Regions from separate parts of the Geobacillus sp. FJAT-46040 genome, predicted to be linked through region 1. Evidence: predicted binding sites of a transcription regulator. Region 1 holds the regulator's gene; each other region holds the start of a gene.
The links. The regulator Rex, encoded in region 1, represses fermentation and respiration genes when NADH is low (regulators of the CRP and FNR family bind a similar motif). The targets are predictions, from matches to a motif close to TTGTGAAATATTTCACAA.
Positions count from the first base shown of each region.

Region 2: the regulator Rex is predicted to act here: its motif matches at 2,791-2,808, upstream of ric (iron-sulfur cluster repair di-iron protein).
Region 3: the regulator Rex is predicted to act here: its motif matches at 2,112-2,129, upstream of CD000_RS06240 (nitrate reductase subunit alpha).
Region 4: the regulator Rex is predicted to act here: its motif matches at 2,028-2,045, upstream of CD000_RS11505 (DUF2249 domain-containing protein).

Region 1 covers NZ_NISS01000001.1:2,698,099-2,702,310, forward strand. Annotated here, with positions in the region: gene CD000_RS14305 (CPBP family intramembrane glutamic endopeptidase) at 1-354, shown strand, start outside; gene CD000_RS14310 (YdiK family protein) at 351-530, shown strand; gene tatC (twin-arginine translocase subunit TatC) at 714-1,457, opposite strand; gene tatA (twin-arginine translocase TatA/TatE family subunit) at 1,478-1,630, opposite strand; gene CD000_RS14330 (redox-sensing transcriptional repressor Rex) at 1,647-2,288, opposite strand; gene moaC (cyclic pyranopterin monophosphate synthase MoaC) at 2,304-2,792, opposite strand; gene CD000_RS14340 (ABC-F family ATP-binding cassette domain-containing protein) at 2,889-4,212, shown strand, end outside.
Region 2 covers NZ_NISS01000001.1:2,155,215-2,159,426, reverse strand. Annotated here, with positions in the region: gene modB (molybdate ABC transporter permease subunit) at 147-809, shown strand; gene moaA (GTP 3',8-cyclase MoaA) at 864-1,889, shown strand; gene ric (iron-sulfur cluster repair di-iron protein) at 1,977-2,684, opposite strand; gene CD000_RS11385 (methyl-accepting chemotaxis protein) at 2,972-3,928, shown strand; gene CD000_RS11380 (molybdopterin molybdotransferase MoeA) at 3,978-4,212, shown strand, end outside.
Region 3 covers NZ_NISS01000001.1:1,183,107-1,187,318, forward strand. Annotated here, with positions in the region: gene CD000_RS06240 (nitrate reductase subunit alpha) at 1-2,051, opposite strand, end outside; gene CD000_RS06245 (metal-dependent hydrolase) at 2,223-2,726, shown strand; gene CD000_RS06250 (alpha/beta hydrolase) at 2,817-3,569, shown strand; gene CD000_RS06255 (bacteriocin-processing peptidase family protein) at 3,715-4,212, shown strand, end outside.
Region 4 covers NZ_NISS01000001.1:2,174,581-2,178,792, reverse strand. Annotated here, with positions in the region: gene CD000_RS11520 (metal-sulfur cluster assembly factor) at 1-260, opposite strand, end outside; gene CD000_RS11515 (hypothetical protein) at 283-1,533, opposite strand; gene CD000_RS11510 (DUF2249 domain-containing protein) at 1,530-1,739, opposite strand; gene CD000_RS11505 (DUF2249 domain-containing protein) at 1,743-1,976, opposite strand; gene CD000_RS11500 (Crp/Fnr family transcriptional regulator) at 2,214-2,906, opposite strand; gene CD000_RS11495 (nitric-oxide reductase large subunit) at 3,139-4,212, shown strand, end outside.

The sequences.
Region 1 (4,212 bases):
CCGCTGTTGGTCGTCGTCACCTCCGTCATCGGCCCGATTTTGGAAGAGCTCATCTTCCGCAAAATCATTTTCGGCTCGCTTTATGAAAAATACAACTTTTGGCTTGCTGCGCTTGTCAGTTCGCTTTTGTTTGCCATTGTCCATATGGAGCCGGAACATTTGCTTCTGTACACATCCATGGGGATGGTATTCGCGTTTTTATACGCAAAAACCGGCCGCATTTTCGTACCGATTTTCGCCCATGTCGCCATGAATACGTTCGTCGTCGTCATGCAGACGCTATTGGCCGACGAGATTGAGAAAATGATGCGCCAGTCCGAGCTGCCGCTCGCCGTTTGGAGGGTTTGGCTATGATGCGAAACCCTCGGCTGTTTTCGCTTCTGTATTTCGTCTTAGGCTCAATGTTTACGTATTTGGCCATCGAAAGTGCTCATGAAACGGTTTGGAACGTCTCCACCATCGCTTTAGCGGCGCTCGCTGCCTTTGATTTCGGCACCGCCCTTCGCCTTCTTTTCGCCTCAAAACGCTGACCCCCTTCCCGTGATTCGCGCGGGAAGGGACCAGAACATCAATCCCATGACGGCGATCATATCGTGAAAATGGAAACAAAAAAACAAGAGGCCGGCCTCAAAACCCTGTTTTGCGGCTTTTGAGACAGCCCCTTCGTTTGGCCCGGCCTTGCTCGCTTTCCTCTCAATGTTTTTCGTCCCGCCTCACTCATTGCCTTCCTGCTCGACTGCTCGCTGCGCTTTCCGATAGCCGATGCGCGCCACCCAAATGCTTCCTTCATACAAAATGGTGAGCGGAATCATGACGATCACTTGCGACAACACATCCGGCGGCGTAATGACCGCCGCTAAAATAAGCAGCGCTAAATACGCATACTTGCGGATGCGAACAAGAAGCTGCGGCGTAATAAGCCCTAAGCGGGTAAAAAACAGCACAACAATCGGAAGCTGAAATACGATGCCAAACGGCAGCACGAGCTGAAGCAAAAACTGAAAATATTCATTAATGCCGATCATTTGTTGAACCCCTAGTTGGTCAGCCAGCTGGCTCATAAATCGAACGACAAACGGAAACAAGACGAAATAAGCGAAGCTGACGCCTGCTAAAAAAAGAACGATCGACGCCGGGATATAGCTTAACGTCACTTTCCGCTCTTTTTCATACAGACCGGGGCTTACAAACGCCCAAATTTGATACAACAGCACCGGAGCCGACAGCACAGCTGCGATGACAAAGGCAAACTGAAAATACACTTTAATCGGATCGGTGAGGCGGAAGGCGTTCATGGTCAAATGCTTCGCCTCGGCCGTTCGCTGCAAATACAAAATGACATCATCGACAAAAAAGAAACTAACGACAAGCGCCGCAGCAAAAAAGATGAGCACGATGATGAGCCGTTTTCGCAGTTCACCCAGATGCTCATACACCGACATTTCTTTGTCATTCATTGTTTCTCCATCCTGCCTTGTCATCGGTCGGTTTTCGTTTCTTCGTCATCAGCGAGCCCTTTTGTGGCGTCTTTAAACTCGCGAAGCGACTGGCCGAACGACCGCCCTAATTCCGGCAGCTTTTTCGCGCCAAACAGCAACAAAATTGCAGCAACGAGCAACAAATATTTCATGTGTTGTTCTCTCCTTTTACGATGGCGATGGATAGTTTTTCAAAAAATAGACGAGCGACTGCAGCTCAATGGCTAAATCGATATGATGGACGCGAATATGGTTCGGCACGTTCAACCGCGCCGGAGTAAAGTTTAAAATGCCTTTAATTCCTTGGGCGACAAGGCGGTCGGTCAGCGCTTGAGCCGCGGCGGCCGGCACGGTTAAAATGGCGACCGGAATGTCGCCGCGAAGCCGCTCCTCCAACTCATCGAGATGATAGACCGGCACCCCGCCGACTGTCGTTCCTACTTTCCGCTCATCGACATCAAACGCCATCACGATTTTCGTATTGTTGTTTTTCGAAAAATTATAGTTTAAAAAGGCGGTGCCTAAATTGCCGACGCCAAACAAGGCGACTTCGGTCACCTCATCCTCTTCAAGCGTCCGGCGGAAAAACGACAACAAATAATTGACATTATACCCGTATCCCTTTTTACCAAGCGCACCAAAATAGGAGAAATCGCGGCGGATCGTCGCCGGATCGACTTTCACCGCCTCGCTCAACTCGGCAGAGGAGACGCGTTGCTTGCCGGAAGCGTGCAAGTTTTTCAAAAACCGATAGTAAAGCGGCAGCCGTTTGGCGGTTGCCTGCGGAATTTTCGGTTGTTCGTTGCTCATGATCTCATCCCCCAGCTAATCGGTTTTCCGTCGGTAATGGCCAGACTTCCCGCCCGTTTTTTCGACCAAATACGTCGGACCGATGACCATTCCTTTATCAAGCGCCTTGCACATATCGTACACCGTCAACGCACAGACCGAAGCGGCCGTCAGCGCTTCCATTTCCACTCCTGTGCTCCCTTTCGTTTTCACCGTTGCCGTGATGACGAGCTTATGCGCTTCTCCATCGTTTTCCCAAGCAAAAGCAATGTCCACACCCTTTAACATAAGCGGGTGACACATTGGAATAAGGTCAGCTGTCTTCTTCGCCGCCATCACCCCCGCCACTTGAGCGACGGCGAGCACATCCCCTTTCTCGATCGCATTGCTCGTCATTTTTTCGTAAATTTCCCGGCTGACAGTCACGCTCGTTTGCGCCACAGCCACTCGCACAGTATCTTCTTTGTGCGTAATATCAACCATTTTCGCGCGCCCTTGTTCATTGAAATGAGTGAACGATGACAATACAATCTCCTCCATTTATACACTATACACGATTTTTCATCATTCGTCTTTGACCGTTTTCGCGACTTACGTTAAACTATTCGCGAGGTGACGGACATGATCATTTTGCAAGTGCACGGGCTCACGAAATATTTCGGCGCTGACCTTATTTTATCGAATATAAAACTAGAAATACAGTCCCACGACCGAATTGCCCTTGTCGGCCGCAACGGAGCAGGAAAATCGACATTGTTGAAAATCATCGCCGGTGAACTCTCTTTCGACAGCGGCAAAGTCATCAAACCAAACCATATCAAAATCGGCTATTTGGCGCAAAACAGCGGGCTCGACTCGCCGCGTTCCATTTGGGACGAAATGCTTGAGGTATTCACCCCGCTTCTAGGACTCGAAAAACAGCTTGCCGAACTCAGCATGCAACTCGGCGACCCAGACGTACTCGCCGATCCAGCTCGCTATGAAAAAACGCTGAAAACGTATGACGAGCTGCAAGAACAATACAAAGAACAAGGCGGCTACCAATACGAAGCCGATATCCGCTCCGTTTTGCACGGGCTGCAGTTTTCCTCATATGATTATAAAACAACGCCGATCTCGTCGTTAAGCGGCGGACAGCGGACGCGTCTTGCCCTTGGGAAATTGCTGTTGTCCAAGCCGGATTTATTGATTTTGGACGAGCCGACGAACCATTTGGATCTTGAGACGCTCGCTTGGCTGGAGCAGTACTTGCAAGCCTATCCCGGTGCCGTCCTGGTTGTTTCCCACGACCGCTACTTTTTAGACAAAATCGTCACTGACGTATACGAACTGTCGAATGCCACGCTCAAACACTATGCCGGCAACTACAGCCGCTATTTGGAGTTGCGGGCCGAGCAATACGAACAAGAGTTAAGACGGTACGAGAAACAGCAAGAAGAAATCGCCCGACTCCAAGACTTCATCCAGCGCAACATCGCCCGTGCCTCGACGGCCAAACGGGCGCAAAGCCGGCGAAAGCAACTGGAAAAAATAGAACGGCTCGAACGGCCTGTCGGCGATGAAAAATCAGCCTCCTTTTCGTTCTCGATCGATCGACCGAGCGGCTATGAAGTGCTCACCGCTGAAGACATAGCCGTTGGCTATGGCGACGGTGCACCCATCATCCGCCAAATCAGCTTCCGCATCACGCGCGGCGAAAGCGTCGCCCTAGTCGGGCCGAACGGCATCGGCAAGTCGACATTGCTGAAGGCGATCGCCCGAAAACTCCCTATCCAAACAGGAGAGCTCCGCTACGGCGCAAACGTCCAAATCGGCTATTACGATCAAGACCAAGCTGATTTGTCATCGAACAAACGGGTGCTTGACGAGCTGTGGGACGCCTACCCCGAAAAGACAGAAAAAGAAATTCGCACCGTGCTCGGCAACTTCCTGTTTTCCGGCGATG
Region 2 (4,212 bases), 540 kb from region 1:
TGTCACTTTTTTTGTGCAGGTTGTCACAAATTTTTCTAACCCAGATTTCCCCTCCCATATGATACAATCAATGTGAGCAGTGTCACAGCGTTTGCCTGCTCGTTTTCGTATAGTAGGATGGAGATGGAACAAAGAGAGGCTGACCTATGACATCGTTTTGGTCACCGGTTTGGTTATCGATCAAAGTATCGCTCCTCGCCGGCTTGATTGTCGCGGTCTTAGGGACAGCGGCGGCGAAGCGGATGGCGCGCCGCCGGTTTCGCGGCAAGACGGTGGTGGAGACGGTGTTTATGTTGCCGCTCGTGTTGCCGCCGTCGGTCGTCGGTTTTTTGCTCGTCGTCTTGTTTGGCCGACATAGCCCCATCGGCCAGTGGATCGAGGCGTCGTTTCATACGACCGTACTGTTTACGCCCGGTGCCGCGGTGATGGCCGCCGTGGTCGTGTCATTCCCGCTCATGTATCAGGCGGCCAAAACCGGGCTCGAAGCGGTCGATCCAACCATTGAAGGGGCGGCGCGCATCGATGGGGCGAATGAGCGCCAAGTCTTTTGGCATATTTCGCTGCCGCTTGCCAGACACGCACTATTATCCGGAGCGGTGCTGTCGTTTGCCCGCAGCCTCGGGGAGTTTGGCGCAACACTCATGTTTGCCGGCAATATTCCAGGAAAAACGCAAACGATCCCGACCGCCGTCTATATGGCCATGGAATCGGGGCGAATGGAGTTAGCGTGGGCATGGGTGGCGGTCACGATCGGATTGTCATTCAGTTTATTGGTCTTTGCGACGAAACTCGGTCGTTTACGAGAATAAACAAAGCCGCCTGGCAACATCATGAGGCGAACGAAACAGAAAGGAGGGAGCGCGATGAGCGAGCGCAACCGAACGAACGTCATGGACCGCCTGTCCCGCCCGCTTCGCGACTTGCGGTTATCAGTGATCGACCAATGCAATTTTCGCTGCGTCTATTGCATGCCGGCCGAAGTGTTCGGGCCGAATTTTCGCTTTTTGGCGGAAGGCGAGCTGTTGACGGTCGAGGAAATGGCGCTTCTTTCGGAATGCTTTGTCGAGCTTGGCGTCGAAAAAATCCGCTTGACGGGCGGCGAACCGCTCTTAAGGCGCGATTTGGACGCGCTTGTTGCGCGGCTGTCTGCGATTCCCGGCCTGCGCGATATCGGCTTGACGACCAATGGCGTCCATTTAGTGAAATGGGCGCAGCGGCTGAAAGAAGCCGGGTTGAAGCGCGTCAACGTCAGCTTGGATGCGTTGGATGATGACATTTTCCGAAAAATGAACGGCATCGGCGTCGGCGTCACCCCGGTGTTAAAAGGCATCGAAGCCGCCCGGGCGGCGGGGCTCGGCGTCAAGGTGAACATGGTCGTCAAAAAAGGGTGGAACGACTCGCAAATCGTGCCGATGGCGGCCTATTTCAAAGAACAAGGCATTCCGCTCCGCCTCATTGAATTTATGGACGTCGGCACCACGAACGGCTGGGATTACTCCCATGTCGTGACGAAAAAAGAGATGTATGAACAAATCAACGCCATACATCCGCTCGAACCGGTTGAAAAAGCGTACTTCGGCGAAGTGGCGAGCCGCTACCGGTACGCGGGCACGAACGTAGAAGTCGGCTTTATCGCCTCGGTGACGGAAACGTTTTGCCGGAGCTGCACGAGGGCGCGCATTTCCGCCGATGGCAAGCTGTACACGTGTTTGTTTGCTTCTGAGGGCGTGTCGTTGAAAGACAAACTGCGCGCCGGCGCGGGGAAAGAAGAGCTGAAGGCGCTGATCGCCGCCATCTGGAGCGAGCGGACAGACCGCTATTCAGAAGAACGGACGGCAGAGACAGCGAAACAGCGCCCGAAAATTGAAATGTCGTATATTGGGGGATGAAGAAAAACGGGAGCGCTCTTTCCATAGAAGAAGCGATCCCGTTTTTGGTTTATGTTTTCGGAAGTGCGAATCGGCGTCTTTCTTCCTTTAAACCTTCACCGCCGCCAACACGCGCGGGAAGAGGATGTTGTTTTCCAAATGGATGTGGGTAAACAAATCGTCTTCAAGCGCGGCCAGCCGGTTGTAGACGAGGCGATACGTGCCGCACGCGTCTTCTGGCGGGGTGAAGTCGTTTGTGATTTCACGAATTTCTTTCATCAAATCACCGGCTGCGTCATGCTCATTGACCAGTTCGCGAACGGCCCGCTCGACCGCCTCCCGGTTCTCCGGCGATGGGTTGTCGGCAAATTGCAAAATGAGCGGGAACGCTCCCGTTTCCTCTTTAATGAGATGCTGCTCGAGTTCTGTTTTTAACTCATGAAACAGTTTATGCACGCGGGAAAGATGCGGATGGTGCATGCCGTGTACGCGCAATACTTTCGTGACATACGGGCTGAGCTGCGGCAGTTCCTCGTTCAAATAGCGGTGGTGCGTGTTGATGATATGATCGACCAAGTCGGCTAGCGGCGCTTCACTCCAATTTCCGGTCGGCTTGTTTTGCGCTTCCGCGTAAAGGGTGTTCAGCTCGCGAAGAAGCGCTTCGCCATCAAGTCCGAGCTCTTCGATCGCTTCTTTTAACGGACGCTGTCCGCCGCAGCAAAAATCGATGCGCCGCGCTTTAAACAAATCAGCTGCTTTCGGAAATTGAGTAACAATATCGCCAATCAATGATTGTTCAGTAAACCGCTGTTCCATTCATCATCCCTCCATTGATCCAATCGTTACAGCTTCAGCATACCGTGTTTTCCGCGAAGGTGTTGTGACGGATCTCACATACGTAAAAAAAAGTGGACATCGATCCATGTGATAAACGTCACAACAGCACGTTTCTTCTTTATCGTACAATGAAAAAAAGCAGACTTCTGCTGACTCTTTGCAGAGGCGGTGTCTGCTTTCGTGGATGAGAACGGACATGTTCAGCAGATAACATACAACGTGTTGACAACAGAAGCCAATCAAGAGAAGGAAAAGGGAAGACGGATATGTGGGCGTTGGTGAAGGGAAGGCAGTGGGAGGAGGAAAAAACAGAACTGGAGCGGCAACTCGCTGAGATGAAAGAAGAGCTCACGAGACAAAAGGAAGCCATTCATGAGACGGTGGCAGGATTGCTCGGGGAGTTGCAGGAAATCGTTCACCAGCATGAGGTGGTCAACGGGCAACACCATGTATTAGGCCAGCTGGTTGACCGAACGAAAGAAAAGGTTGATAATGTCAGTACGCTCAGCAAGTCATCATATGCGATTTCCGACCGTTTATGCGAACAAGGGAACGCATTGGTGGAGACGGCGGGTCAGATGGTCGCAGCCGCAAAAGAAGGTATCCGCATGTCGGAAGAAATGGAGCAGGCGATGGGGCGGCTCGGCAGTGAGATGGAAACGACATCGGCCGCGATGCATCGGTTGCGCGGCCGCTCGCAAGAAATTGAACAAATTGTGAAAGTGATCAAAGAAATCGCTGGCCAGACGAATTTGATCGCGTTAAACGCCTCGATCGAAGCCGCTCGCGCCGGGGAGCATGGCAAAGGGTTTTCCGTCGTCGCCGCTGAAGTGAGGAAATTGGCTGAGCATACGGCGGACAGCACGGAAACGATTCACCAGCTAACTGACGCTGTGCAGCAGGAAATCGAACGGTCGCTAGAGCAAACGGAAGCCATTTCATCTTTGATCGAAACGGTTGTCCAAATGAGCATCCATACAGCTCGCAAATGGTCGGCGATGATGGAGCTGATCGATCAAGTCGAAAATCGAGCCCAAGACGTGCTAAACTATATTCAGGAACAATACCGCTATGCGGATAAAGTGAGGAAAGAGCTCGAACAGTCCGCCGCTTTGTTTGGCGAAACGCGGGAGATGATTTTGCGGCATATTGCCGATGCGAGCGTCGTTGATGAAAAGTTGGCAGAAGGCATAAAACAGCTGCAACAATGGCAACAACGTTGAAAGAACGATATAGTTGCCGCCAGCCGTATGATCGAAAGGAGAGAGAGAGATGGTCGAAAGACGAACCCCGATTCCTGTATCGGAAGCGATTGATCGGGTGATGCGTTATGCCGGAGTGGGGGAAGAGGAAACAGTGCCGCTTCGCCAGTCGTATGGCCGCTATTTGGCCGAAGATTTGCGTGCTGACCATGATGTGCCGCCATTTGACCGCTCGCCGTATGACGGATTTGCCATTCGCGCCGCCGACTCGGAAGGAGCGGGACTTGACCATCCGGTCGAGTTTG
Region 3 (4,212 bases), 1.5 Mb from region 1:
TTTTTCAGCTGTTTCGCGACGTAGGCGCCGATCTCTTCCGGCGTGCGGGCTCCATGGCTTACTGCTTCGTTATACAGCTCGATGCCGTTTTTGTTAAACGTCGGGTACGACGGCAGCCAGCCAAGCCGCGCGGCCAAGACGTTGTAATCGCCAGGGTGTGAATAGCGCGCTTTTTTGGCCAGCGGTGAGATGAGCTCATCGACCGGCCGCTCTTCATAGCGCCATTGGTCGGTCGCAAAGTAAAAGAATGACGTGCCGTTTTGCAATTTCGCTGGTCCGACCCAGTCGCGGGCGGTGGCGATTGTCTGCCATCCTTCCACCAGCCGCAGCTTTTCCTGCCCGACGTAATGGGCCCAACCGCCGCCATTCACCCCTTGGGCGCCGACGAACAAGACAAGGTTCAAGACGGCGCGGTAAATCGTATCGGAGTTGAACCAATGGTTGATCCCGGCGCCGACGATGATCATCGACCGGCCGTTTGTGTCGATCGCGTTGTCGGCAAACTCACGGGCGATTTTCACGACGAGTTCGCGGTCGACGCCGGTGATCGCTTCTTGCCATGCTGGCGTGAATGGCACCTCGTCATCGTACGAGCGGGCGACTGTGCCGCCGATGCCGCGGTCAATGCCGTAGTTGGCCAAAATCAAATCATAGACGGTCGTGACGTAAACGTCTCCTGTTACGGTTTGCACTTTTTTCACTGGAACCGCGCGTTCGATCGTTTTTCCGCCCTCAGCGGTGAAATATGGAAGCTGGATCGAGATGACTTCATCTTCGCTCCCTAAAAACGACAGGCGTGGCTCAAGCGGCTGTTCTGTTTCCTCATCAACAAGACGCAAGTTCCATTTTCCTTTGTCTTCCCAGCGAGCGCCGATCGTTCCATTCGGCACGACAAACGAGTCGGTGTTTTCATCATAGATGACCGGCTTCCATTCGGCATTGTTCGTTTGTTTGCCAAGGTCTTTCGCCAACAAGAAGCGGCCGGCCGTCCATGCGCCGCCGTTTTGTTTTAAGGTGACGACAAACGGAAAATCGGTGTACGTTTTGGCATATCGTTCAAAATATGGAACGGTCCGTTTGACGTAATATTCGTTTAAAATAACATGTCCCATCGCCATCGCCAAGGCGCCGTCCGTCCCTTGCTTCACCGACAGCCAGTCGTCGGCGAATTTTGTCGACTCGGCGTAATCTGGGCTGACGGAGACGACTTTCGTGCCGCGGTAGCGCACTTCGGCTAAAAAGTGAGCGTCCGGAGTCCGGGTGAGCGGGACGTTTGATCCCCACGTGATGATGTAGCCGGCGTTGTACCAGTCGCTCGATTCCGGCACGTCCGTTTGGTCGCCCCAAATTTGCGGCGATGCCGGCGGCAAGTCGGCGTACCAATCATAGAAGCTTAATATCGGGCCGCCCATCAGCTGCATAAACCGCGCCCCAGCGGCATGGCTGACCATCGACATGGCTGGAATCGGGGAGAAGCCGATGTTGCGGTCCGGTCCATATTTGACGACCGTATACAATAAGGAAGCGGCGACAAGCGTCAATGCTTCATCCCAGCTGACGCGCACGAATCCGCCCTTCCCGCGCGCCTGTTTGTAGCGCTTCGCTTTTTCGCGGTCTTCAACGATGCTTTTCCACGCCTCAAGCGGGTTGTTTGGATGATGGGAGAGCGCCTCGCGCCACATGTCAAGCAAGATGCCGCGGACATACGGGTATTTGACGCGCAGCGGGCTGTACATATACCATGAGAAGCTCGCGCCGCGCGGGCAGCCGCGCGGTTCAAAGTCCGGCATATCCGGCCCGGTCGACGGATAGTCGAGCTGCTGTCCTTCCCAGGTGACGATGCCGTTTTTGACGTAAATGTTCCAGCTGCACGACCCCGTGCAGTTGACGCCATGGGTCGAGCGGACGACTTTGTCGTGCTGCCAGCGGCGACGGTACGCATCTTCCCAGGCGCGGTCGCCGTAGGTTGTTTCGCTATGGCCGTCGGCTTGGCGCTCGATCGGCCGAATATATTTGAAACGGTTGGCAAGAGGGGATCGTTTTCGTTTCATTTGCTTCACTCCTTATTAGCGTTGTGTACTTTTAACTATAGCCATGATGTCAATAACGCGATGTTAACTTTGTCACACTTGGCATCATTGTCACAAATCCGTCAAAGAAACGAACAAATATTCTTTTCTGTGGTATAATGGGGAAAACGATAAAAGTTTGAGGGGATTTCGTTGCGATACTCCAGCCATGTCATTGCCACATTATGCCTCGGCGCGGCGGCGGCCGCGCATACAAAGCTGCCGTTTACCGCCGCCTATACGGCGGGGCTTGTCATCGGCAGCCTTCTTCCTGACATTGACGAGCCGTCGTCATACGTCGGCCGCCGTTCGTTCGGCGTCGCGGGGAAAGTAAAAGAAGCGTTCGGCCATCGCGGCATGACGCATTCGCTCATCGTCTGGGGGGTGCTTGCCGCCCTCGTCTGGCGCGACTCGGCGTCGCCGTTTACCGCTGGGCTCGTGCTCGGCTACTTGTTTCATATTGTGGAAGACTTTTTTTCTGTTCAAGGGGTGCCGCTGTTTTGGCCGTTTTCGTCCAAGCGGTGGAAAGTGCCGCTCTATCGGACGGGAAAAGGGATGGAGAAAGCATTGGTTGGCATCGCTTGGATCGCATTCGTCTATTTTGGCGTCAACGGCTTGTTTCACGAATGGTGGCGGTCATGGTTGTCGATGTGGTAACGGCGTCCGATCAAAAAAAAAAGGAAAAAAGAGGTGCGGTGGCGAATATAGTGAGAGGAACGGATTTGACTAGATAAGGGGGAGAGGAAGATGAGCGAACAATATCCGGTGCTCTCGGGCGCCGAGCCGTTTTACGCCGAAAACGGGCCGGTCGGGGTGCTGCTCGTGCACGGATTCACCGGCACGCCCCACAGCATGCGCCCGCTCGCTGAAGCGTATGCGAAAGCCGGCTATACCGTTTGCCTGCCGCGCTTAAAAGGGCACGGAACGCATTACGAAGACATGGAACGGACGACATTCCACGATTGGGTCGCCTCGGTCGAAGAAGGATATGGATGGCTGAAACAACGATGCCAAACCATTTTTGTCACCGGGCTGTCGATGGGCGGGACGCTCACGCTTTATTTGGCGGAACATCACCCAGACATCTGCGGCATCGTGCCGATTAACGCCGCTGTCGACATCCCGGCCATCGCCGCCGGGATGACGGGCGGGGGCGAGCTGCCGAGGTATCTGGATTCGATCGGTTCGGACTTGAAAAATCCGGATGTGAAAGAGCTGGCATACGAGAAAACGCCGACCGCTTCGCTTCTTCAGCTGGCTAGGCTGATGGCACAGACAAAAGCGAAACTCGATCGCATCGTCTGTCCGGCGTTGATTTTTGTCTCCGACGAAGATCACGTCGTGCCGCCGGGAAACGCCGACATCATCTTTCAAGGCATTTCATCGACGGAGAAAGAGATCGTCCGCCTCCGAAACAGCTACCATGTGGCGACGCTCGATTACGATCAACCGATGATTATTGAACGGTCTCTCGAATTTTTCGCCAAGCACGCCGGATAAAACGAATCGGTATATGGCTGATCCTGTTCAAAGGAGAGGCCATTTTTTGTTTGTCGGTATTTTTGTGAAAAAATATGTGGCTGTTTTGCCGGGCTTGTTCTACACTTATAAATAGCTGGAAAAAGAATAAGGGAGTTTTCTTTGTATGAATCATATCAAACCGATCGCATTGCTCGTTGAAGAAAAACGAATCGTGGATGCCCTTGCCCAGGTGCGGCCGCATTTAGAAAACATGGGATTGTTTCAATGGCGGCCGCTCATGGCGTCATGGGACAGCATCGAGCCGTTTCGGGCACTCATCCGGCTGTTTGATTATGCGCTCATGTACCGGCATAGCGGGCTTGTCGCGCGGTACGCCCACCGGAAGTTCAACACGTTGCAGACGCTCGCTTGGGTGTGTGATGAGTGGCTCGAGAACCGCCGGCCGCTCGATGTGGAAGAGGCGCTCACCCCGCGTCTTACAGAAGCGCTCGAAGGCCGGGTGGAGGAGCCGAGGGAATCGATCGCCCGGGCGGCGTTTGCGTTGGTGCGCGCTTTATTGGATATGCAGCGGATCGATGAGGCGCACGAATGGATGGATGTGGTTGCCCGCTATGAGACGGTGCCGATGCATGACAAGTGGGGCTATTTTTATATCGAGACC
Region 4 (4,212 bases), 520 kb from region 1:
CGCTCCGGCGTCCATGGCGGGTTCCATGTCACTTGGACGCGCACGTCACGGATGCCGTCAATGTGCTCAAGCGCCCGTTTGACGCCGCCGGCGATCGAGTCGTGAAGCGGGCAGCCGGGGGTCGTGAGCGTCATCAGGACATTGATATGCCCATCTTCGATTTTTAAGTCATAAATCAACCCTAAATCGACGACGTTAATGCCGAGCTCCGGATCAAGGACCGTTTTCAGCTGTTGAATGGCAAGTTCGCGGACATCCATCGTTCTTTTCCTCCTCATTCGCTTATTTTCGGAAGACCGTTAAAATCGTTCCGGCAAAGGCAACGCTTAATCCAGCCAACAGCACTTGAGTGATGGCGAACAGCGGCACGCTCGCGACAGCAAGCGCAACGGCCGCCAGCGCGAGGGCGATGAGCCATAGGCGGCATTGGACGGTGACGGCTCGCTCATTCATCATTTGTTTTAACGTCGGCACGTTTTGTTGGCCGACTTTTTCGCTGTAGCGATGCGTCCACCATAAAAACGGCACGATTTTGAACAAATAGCCGACGATGCTGAAGAGAATCCAGCCGACAATGAATAGATAAACAATGATGCCAAGCAGCCGTCCGCTGCCGACGACGATGGCGACAAAGGCGGCAACGTGCAGCACAAGGCCGATGACGATGGCCGAAAGCGAAAAGCGGAACGGGCGGTCAAGCGTTTTTTTCATCCGCTTTTGCAACATGGCGCGGATATGCCAGGCGAAAACAACGAATCCGCTCATGAGCAAGGCTGCACCGGCTGCAAGCCATGCGTGGCTTCGCAAGAATAAGCTGGCGAACGCCACAGCAATCCCGCTGATGTACAGCGCATAGACGTAACGCGCCGGCCGCAGCGAAAAGCCGTGGGCGAGCGAGAACATCGGCACCATTTTGTACGAAAAGCCTATGATGAGCAGTGTGAACCAGCCGCACAGCCCGAACAGCACATGCAAGCCGAACACCGTTTCATGACTGTTGGCGCCTGTGGCGGCGAAAAAGTGAAAGGCAAGCAGCCCTCCGGCGGCGCCCGTCAGCAGCAAAAACAACAAGGAAGTCGCGACAAACAGCGTCATGATCGTTTTGTTTTTTTGTTGTTTTAATGTCATCGCCATTTGCCAGACAAACAGCACGATGCCGAACAGCAGAAGCAAGCCAGGGAGAAACGCCTGGTTTGGCGTAAACGCTAAACTGGCGGCAAAGGCGACGATGCCGAGAGCGGTGATCGCAAACTGCCAAAAACCGAGCCGCTCGCTCCAAATCGGCGTCAAAAAGGCGACCGGAACGAGCTGGTACATCGCCCCCATGGCCGTCATCAATGCAAAGCCAAGCAACGCCAGGTGGGCCGCCGCCCACACGAACGGCAGCCGGAACGCGCCGCTGCTAAGTGAGGGAATCGCTCCAAGCAACATAAGCTGCGACGCGGCGAACGCCAACACGGCGAACATGATAAACGAGAACGGAAGACGGACGTCTGTTTCCGTCCCCGTGCGAGTAGGAAACACGTTGCTCATCCTTTCGTAATGCGGATTTCAAAACTGCCGTCTTCGCGTGCGACCGTCTCGTGCCGGTAGCCAAGCTCGTCAAGCTGCTCGTACAAAAACATCGGGCGGCGATCGTTAATGATCGTCAGCGTCTCCCCAGGATTCAGCTTAGCGAGGGCAGCGAGCGTCCGCATCATTGGCTGCGGCGGCTCGAGTCCGCGGTTATCGAGGATCATCGGTCATCCCCCCTGTTTGACAAACGTTACTCTCCAATGTTTTTTCTCGATTTGTTCGGCCTCGTACGTAAATCCTTTCGCTTTCATAATCGGAAACAACGGCAGCGGCTTGAACGGGGCGTGTAAAATGAACGTATCGCCCGGCTGCAGCGGCTTGATGGCGTTCATAATTTTTTCAAACGGTTCCCGCTTTTGCCGCAAATCTTCGCGTACATCGAGTTCAATCGTCACACCCATGCGCTTTCCCTCCTTTTTGACTATCATGATAATCATTTTCACTGTGGAATGTTGTGATATAGCTCACATCTTTCGGCCGAAACATGACATATTCCACTTTGGAAAAAAGGTTTCGTTTTCGTTTGAAAGGGCGGAATAGCATGTTCCAGAAAGATGGGCTTGCCGAAATGTTTGAAAGGAAACCCCATCAGCTCCATTGCGCATCCCGACCGGTGCCGGACGATGGGGAAAAAGGAGTTAGAAAAAGATTTCTTGTTCGAGCCCTTCGCGGTCAATCAAATAAAAGCCGTGTTCGTCGACGTCAATCAGCCCTTTCCGTTTCAGCTGGCTCAACGTCCGGCTGACCGTTTCCCGGGCGGTGCCGATCATGTTGGCCAGCTCGCGGTTTGTCACATGGACGGTGAGACGGTGCCACTTCCCTTGTTTGACGGCGTTCGTGCGCGTCAGCCGCAACAAAAGCAACACGATTTGTTCGTACGTATTATGGAGCACTTGCGCTTCGAGCCGGTTTTGCAAATCAACGATTTTTTCGCCCATGACGCGAAACAGTTTTATGCAAAGTTCAGGGCTCGCCATCAGCACTTGTTCGAAATCGTGGATCGGGATCGCGATCAATGTCGCTTCCTCGACCACTTCGGCGTGGGCCGGATAGGTGCCTTTTAAGAAAAAGCCGGCATGCGGAAACATTTCTCCCGTCTGCAAAATCGAAACGATTTGTTCTTTCCCGCTGAAGTCCGTTTTATAAATTTTTACCGTGCCGGAATGAATGAAATAGACTCGCTCGAGCGGGTCGCCTTGCATAAAGACAAACGTCCGCGGCTTGTAAACGCGCACGTGGGAAATGGCAACCAGCGAATCAAGCTCGTAATCGGACAGTTCACGAAACAACGGAACAGCTTTTAAGCGGTCTTTCATCCAATGGTTCGCCATGGCGTTCTCTCCTTTGGAAATGTGACAAAAGTGTGGCGGCTGTCAACAGAGCATCGATGCTTTTCTCTTTTTGAACATCCGCGCCGTTTGGCCTTTTCTGCCTTCATTGTATACATTCTCACGCCATAAAGCTGTGATATAAATCATAACGGACATTTGCCCCGGCTCACAAACCGCCGAACGATCAGCGCGCTACAATGGGGGCGAACAAACAAGAAGGAGGTTGGCTCATATGGAAGTTCATCGATCCGTTCGCCCCAACATGCGGCCGGGGCGGCAAACGACCAACAGTTTTCTCAAATCGATTCTCATTTTCACTATTGTGATCAGCTTTACCGTCCTGCTTGTCGGCGGATATTGGATTTTTAAAGAAATGGCGCCGAGGCCGAAGGAAGTGCGCAGTGAAGACGGCCAAGTGTTGATGACGAAAGAAACGATCATCGGCGGGCAGGCCGTCTTCCAAAAATACGGGCTGATGGATTACGGAACCGTGCTTGGGCATGGGTCGTATATGGGGCCGGACTATACGGCGGAAGCGTTGAAAATTTATACGGAAGGCATGCAAGATTACAAAGCAAAAGAGCGGTATCACAAACCGTTTGCCGATTTAACCGCCGATGAGAAAACGATCATCCGCGAACAAGTCATCAAGGAAATGCGAAAAAATCGCTACAACCCGGTTACGGATGTTCTCGTCCTGACAGATGCGCAAGTATACGGGTTGGAAAAAGTGCGCGACTATTACCGCGACGTGTTCACCAATGGCGATGGTTGGGGATTGAAAAAAGGATTGATCAAAGAAAGCGACATGCCAAAATCAGGCCGTGCTTGGGTCGCGGACGGCGACCAAATCCAGCAAATTGCCGACTTTTTCTTCTGGACCGCCTGGTTGTCGAGCACGCTAAGAATTGGCGACGAGATTACGTATACGAACAACTGGCCGTACTATGAGGACGCCGGCAATACGATGTCGTTTTCTGCGGTATGGTGGAGCGGCGTCAGCGTCACGGTTTTGATTTTGTTTGTCGGGATCATTTTGTATGTGTTCTATCGTTACCAATTAAGCATGCAAGAAGCGTATGCCGCAGGGAAGTTTCCGGTCATCGATTTGCGGCGGCAGCCGCTGACTCCGTCGCAGGTGAAAGCGGGCAAATATTTCGTCGTCGTATCGGCGCTCTTTTTCGTCCAAACGATGTTCGGGGCATTGCTTGCCCACTACTATACGGAACCAGACAGCTTTTTTGGCATCAAATGGATCTACGACATATTACCGTTTAACATCGCCAAAGGGTATCATTTGCAGCTG